Linked DNA regions of Solitalea canadensis DSM 3403. The protein of the gene in region 1 interacts with the protein of each later gene in a pairwise test. Links are inferred from orthologs where the notes say so. Each region holds a gene or a part of one and is shown on either strand. Other genes may lie near its edges. The genes, in order: rpe and eno.

Region 1 (3,210 bases):
CTACTGTTCCTGAAATTGGTGAAGTTTACGAAGGTACAGTTAAAAACATTCAACCTTTTGGTGCGTTTGTAGAGATTTTGCCTGGTAAAGATGGTTTATTACACATTTCTGAAATCGACTGGAAGCGTTTTGAGACAATGGATGGGGTTTTAGAAATTGGCGAGACAATCAAAGTTAAATTACTTGATATCGATAAGAAAACAGGTAAATTGAAACTTTCACGCAAAGTGTTGCTTCCTCGTCCGGAGCGTCCTGCACAAGAAAAGAAAGAAGAAAACAAACAATAATAATTTGTTTCTAATCCTATTAAAACCGGCTTTATGCCGGTTTTTTTGTTTCTATGGGATTAGGTATGTTAGCTATCACCAAGAGTAGACATATATCTACATGATTGCAAAAAACAATAGACGAAGTAATCAAGGAGCTTGGAAAAATTAGCCAAAGAAATATTTCGTTTTATCATATGGTTTATCCACCTGTTTGAATGGAAGAACCCGGCAAAAATCATCAATGCGTTAAGGACTTACGAGAAAAATGTTTTTCAGTTAAAAAGGAGAGAAGAATAGTATAGTTGCAGAGCCTTTTATTAGTTCTTAGCAAAGTACAAACTAAAGTCGCCGTTTACTCTCACTTTAACAGTATCTGCTATTTTCTCTTCTACGATTTTAGGGATTTTGATGTTATGATCTTCACAGTCGATAGTAAAATCAGCATTCAGGCTTACCATTCCGTTTTTAACTACCAGTGTTCCGGGAATAACCCTAGGTTTTTCAATTCCCCTAACTGATAGTTTTCCCTCCACAACTATGGGATAAACACCATCTTTTGTTAAATCGATTGAATCCTTGAATTTCCCACGAAAAGAAGCTTTAGGAAACCGGTCGCTGTCAAGGTAGTTTTCATTAAAATGCTCCTGCATCAATGAAATGTCAAACCGAAAGGTTCTTACAGCCACCTCAAACACAAACTCACCTTTTTCAAAATTTAACACACCCACACCCATTTTAGAAGAAGCTTCGATGTCTTCCAGAGGTGCATTTGAAATAAATGAGATCGCTACATTTTTAGAGGCATATAGCGTTTGTGCATTACTTCCCACAGTAATGCATAAGCATAACAATAGTGTAGATAAGAGCTTCATACTATACAATACGTTAAATTATGGCAGAATGTTTTAAATAGGTATGTAAATATTTTACATGATCAAATTTAGCACTTTCTTAGCATATAACGTTAGCATTAAGTATTTTTGCGGCAGATGTAAAAATCAATTATCCATGGGATGATTACATCTGTTAAAAAAACGATATGAAACATATAATTGCCCCTTCTGTTCTGTCAGCTGATTTTGCCAACCTGCAGGATGATGTAGAAATGTTAAATGAAAGTTCGGCAGATTGGTTACACGTAGATGTTATGGACGGAGTTTTTGTTCCGAACATTTCATTCGGATTTCCGGTTGTAGCAGCTATTAACCATCATGCTAAAAAACCTTTGGATGTGCACTTAATGATCGTGGATCCGGATCGTTACCTTGAAGATTTCAAGAAGGTAGGGGCGAAGATCCTTACTGTACACTACGAAGCTTGTACTCATTTACATCGTACAATTGCTAAAATTAAAGAATTGGGAATGAAGGCAGGTGTAGCACTTAACCCTCATACTCCGGTAAGTGTGCTTGAAGATATTTTGGAAGATGTGGATTTAGTATTGATCATGTCTGTAAACCCGGGCTTTGGCGGACAAAAATTCATTGAGAATACTTATAATAAGATTAAGGCTTTGCGTGAGTTATGTGCAAAGAGAAATGCAGAAGTTATTATTGAGGTTGACGGTGGTGTAAACAAACACAATGCATTAGCATTATTAAAAGCAGGAGCAGATGCTTTAGTTGCCGGAAACGCAGTGTTTTCTGCGGAAGATCCAATCGCCGAAATAGCTGAGCTTAAAAAATTAAATATTGAAGCAATACAGGCATAAGTACTTTTTGCTTATAGTAAAAAGTCCATCTTCTTAATAGTAGATGGACTTTTTTTATGCATTTTATTGTTTTGACACCATCAAAAAACAAAAAATAAAAACAGTATAATAATCTGATTATCTATGATATAGATCATTTAAAATACAAAAACTATCACTTTTATAGTCTTTAGCCATCGGAATTGATGGACACGGAATTTAAATACTTCATTCCTAAATAGTATTTTTGCACTTTCAAAACTGGGAAGTAGTCTTACTTTGTATCATTTATAAATCAACCAAAACCTTATTTTCTTTAATTTCGTAGTGTGCAATAAACACTATTAATTTAAACTTTTTTTAACATTTTGGTTTATAAATAATAAATTTGACAACAAAAGTTCACAATTATTAAAATAACAAACTATAAAACTACCATTTTTGTAGATAATTATAACTGTATACATGAAACACAATTTCGGAGCCGGACCTGGTATTTTACCCCAGGAAGTATTAAAACAAGCCGCAGAGGCCGTTTTAAATTTTAATAACAGCGGATTATCCATTTTGGAGATCTCCCATCGTACTGCCGACTTTGAATCCGTTGTCTCCGAAGCTTGTAGTTTAGTTAAAGAGTTATTGAGCCTTAATGACGATTATGCGATCACTTTTTTACACGGTGGTGCTAGTACCCAGTTTGCGATGGTTCCATACAATCTTTTAGGCGAGGGAGAGACTGCAGCTTATTTAGATTCAGGAACTTGGGCAAGCAAAGCGATTAAGGAAGCAAAATTCTTTGGAAATGTGAACGTTGTAGCATCTTCAAAAGAATCAAACTATACGTTTATTCCTAAGGATTATACAATTCCTGCTGATGCTAACTATTTTCACGTTACTTCTAATAACACCATTTACGGAACACAATTACATGAGTTCCCTGAATCTCCGGTGCCATTGGTAAGTGATATGTCATCAGACATTTTCAGTCGTGTTTTTGACGCAAATAAATTCGGTTTGATCTATGCTGGTGCTCAGAAAAATATGGGTCCTGCAGGTGTCGCTTTAGCAATTGTTAGAAAAGACTTGTTAGGCAAAGTAGACCGTAAAATTCCTTCCATGTTCAATTATCAGTTACATATTGATAATGGTTCAATGTACAATACACCTCCGGTTTTTGCCCTTTACGTTTCGATGCTTACACTTCGTTGGGTAAAAGAGCAGGGCGGTGTTGCTGCAATGGAAAAGATCAAT
Region 2 (3,215 bases), 1.8 Mb from region 1 along the record:
TCGATAGTCGATAGTGAATGCTTTCAGTCTTATTTTATACTATGGTCTATGGACTATGGACCATGGTCTAACTCAAAAATTACATGTCCATTTTACACCTTTTTGATATTTTAGGAACAATTGCGTTTGCTATTTCCGGTGCTTTGGCGGCCATGAACAAACGTCTGGATATTTTTGGAGTACTTATATTGGCATTCGTGACAGCGGTTGGTGGGGGAACACTGCGGGACGTAATGATTGGTTACACACCTGTTGCCTGGATGCGAAATTTCACCACTGTTTTAACAGTTTTTGGTGCTTATGTGGTGATATTGTTTGCTAAACCATATGTTCATCATTTTAAAAAAACACTCTTCTTTTTCGACTCCTTTGGGTTGGGGGCCTTTACGGTAACCGGAATTGCCCAAGGATTGGCTTTTGGGTTGCATCCGGCCTTGTGTGTAGCACTAGGCACTATGACAGGGGCGTTTGGAGGGGTGTTGAGAGATATGCTGATCAATGAAATTCCACATGTTTTTAGAAAGGAAATTTATGCAACTGCTTGTATTTTAGGAGGTACTTTGTTCTTTCTATTACAGTATTTTGAGGTAAGCCGGCATTTAACTGAAATAGCTTCAGCTGTTACGGTAGTTTTGGTTCGTGTAATTTCCATCAGGTATAAATTATACCTTCCAATGATTTACGAAAGGGAAGCCTGAAAACAACATTTAGTGTTAATATTACACTAAGTATTGTTTGTTTTGATAACTTTAATAAAGTGTTCTTAATTTAATCAAATCAGTAATTTATTTGAATTATTTTATAAAATTAATAAAAGCCTGACAAAAATCAGTTTGTCTGTGTGAGTATTTTTAGCTACTTTCGGCTGCACTATTAAAAGCAGGAATAACGGTTTGGGATAGCTGGGAAACAGATAATTTCTGCAAACCACACAGAACATAATAACAAATTACAAATAACTATAACATGAGTTTAATCTTAGATGTTAAAGCAAGGCAGATCCTCGACTCAAGAGGTAATCCTACCGTTGAAGTGGATGTAATCACTGAGAACGGTGTTGTAGGCCGTGCGGCTGTACCTTCCGGTGCTTCTACCGGTATGCACGAAGCTGTAGAACTTCGCGATAATGATAAAAATGTATACATGGGTAAAGGCGTAACTAAAGCTGTTGCCAATGTAAATGATAAACTTGCCGACGCATTGCGTGGTATGGATGTGTTTGATCAAAACCTGATCGACAAAGCCATGATCGAAATCGACGGTTCTGAGAACAAAGGTAATTTAGGTGCAAATGCTGTATTAGGTGTTTCTTTAGCTGTTGCAAAAGCGGCTGCTCAAGAATCTCACCAATCATTGTTCCGTTACATTGGAGGTGTTAATGCTAACACATTGCCAATTCCAATGATGAACATTGTAAACGGTGGTGCGCACGCTGATAACAAAATTGATTACCAAGAATTCATGGTAATGCCTGTTGGTGCGGAGTCTTTCTCTCATGCTTTACGTATGGGTACTGAAGTATTCCACCACTTGAAAAATGTATTAAAGAAAAAAGGTTACTCTACTAACGTAGGTGACGAAGGTGGTTTTGCTCCAAACATCGGTTCAAACGAAGAGGCGATCGAAACTGTATTGCAAGCTATCGAGTCGGCTGGATATAAACCAGGAAGCGATGTTTATATTGCTATGGACGCTGCCAGCTCTGAAATGTACGATGAGAAAACAGGTTTATATAGCTTCTATAAATCAAACCCGGATCGTAAATTTACTAGCGATGAGTTAGTTGCTTACTGGGCTGACTGGGCTGCTAAATATCCAATTATCTCTATCGAAGATGGTTTAGCTGAAAACGATTGGGATGGCTGGAAAAAATTAACTGAGAAGTTAGGTGATAAAATACAGTTGGTAGGTGATGATTTGTTTGTGACTAACTCTAAATTCCTTCAAAAAGGTATTGATATGGGTGTAGCAAATTCAATCTTGGTAAAAGTAAACCAAATTGGTTCTTTAACTGAAACTATTAACGCTGTTACTTTAGCTCAAAATAACGGTTACACTTCAGTAATGAGTCACCGTTCTGGCGAAACAGAAGATTACACCATTGCTGACTTAGCGGTTGCTTTAAACTGTGGTCAAATTAAAACAGGTTCAGCTTCTCGTTCAGACCGGATCGCTAAATACAACCAATTACTTCGTATCGAAGAAGAATTAGGTTCTACTGCACGTTTCTTAGGTAAAAACTTCAAGTTCGCTAAGAAATAACCATAATATTTAACCGCAAAGGCGCGAAGGCACAAAGTTAATCTTTGCGTCTCCGCGCCTTTGCGGTTTTAATATCTTCTCATTACCTTTGAAAGAGACGGTATACGAATGTGCCGTTGAAACAGTAAGCTCGCAGTCAGTATGATACAGAAACTTGTCTCCATCGTAAAAAATAAATATTACTTAACACTAGTTGTTTTTTTTGTTTGGATGATGTTTTTGGACAGAAATGACTTTACGTCCCAATATGAATACCGTCAGAAATTAAGTCAGATTCATAAAGATCAACAGTATTACAAAGAAGAGATTATTAAAGTTAAAAAAGATCTAAAAGAACTCTCTACTGATCCTGAACAACTGGAGAAATTTGCACGTGAAAAGTACCTTATGAAAAGAGATGGCGAAGATATTTTCGTGATCGTTCCTGAAGAAGAAAAATAATCTTTTACTCATTTTTTGAATTTGTATCTTCAATTTCCTTTAAATTAAGTTATCAAATTCAACACTTTTGAGTAAATTGTTTACACGATAATGTGCGAATAGTATGCAAGTTCTAAAAGCGCTTCAATTTAAGGTTCTCGTTTGTTTGTTAGCCACTACCAGAGTAAGTTATAGGTTTAATACTTAAAAATGGCCCATCCTGCTCGTAGATTTTAAAACTAAACTTATAGTAAAGTTGTTATAATATTAATACAAAAATAGTGTATGACTTTTATCATAAAACCTCAATTTGATACGTTTTATCTTTAAATAAATCAAAGTTCATAAAATGAAAACCATATTAGTTCCAACCGATTTTTCTAAGTCCGCCTCAAATGCATTGACGTATGCCAAACGATTAGCGATTAATCACGGGTATAAATTAAGGCTGCTACATATTGTGCAAACGATGGTTGATCCTAATATGCCACCTGAGATAATTGATGATGTACTTACCACTCAGGAAAGAGATG

What was found.
Region 2: the proteins of rpe (region 1) and eno interact in binary tests that used the Escherichia coli proteins (3 or more experiments, as listed by UniProt). The link is inferred for Solitalea canadensis DSM 3403 from one-to-one orthologs.

The regions. Positions count from the first base shown.
Region 1 is NC_017770.1:2,159,383-2,162,592, forward strand. What follows is about bases 273-3,144. They hold rpe (ribulose-phosphate 3-epimerase), read left to right. Parts: upstream 273-1,308; coding sequence 1,309-1,980; downstream 1,981-3,144. Other genes in these bases: pnp (polyribonucleotide nucleotidyltransferase), read left to right, coding at 273-287; SOLCA_RS08825 (YceI family protein), read right to left, coding at 587-1,141; serC (3-phosphoserine/phosphohydroxythreonine transaminase), read left to right, coding at 2,425-3,144. Also shown: more of pnp, read left to right, coding at 1-272; more of serC, read left to right, coding at 3,145-3,210. UniProt on the Escherichia coli protein: Catalyzes the reversible epimerization of D-ribulose 5-phosphate to D-xylulose 5-phosphate.
Region 2 is NC_017770.1:364,875-368,089, forward strand. The notes cover bases 238-3,114. They hold eno (phosphopyruvate hydratase), read left to right. Parts: upstream 238-966; coding sequence 967-2,262; downstream 2,263-3,114. Other genes in these bases: SOLCA_RS01425 (trimeric intracellular cation channel family protein), read left to right, coding at 238-698; SOLCA_RS01435 (FtsB family cell division protein), read left to right, coding at 2,404-2,703; SOLCA_RS01440 (universal stress protein), read left to right, coding at 3,032-3,114. Outside these bases: more of SOLCA_RS01425, read left to right, coding at 84-237; more of SOLCA_RS01440, read left to right, coding at 3,115-3,215. UniProt on the Escherichia coli protein: Catalyzes the reversible conversion of 2-phosphoglycerate (2-PG) into phosphoenolpyruvate (PEP). It is essential for the degradation of carbohydrates via glycolysis.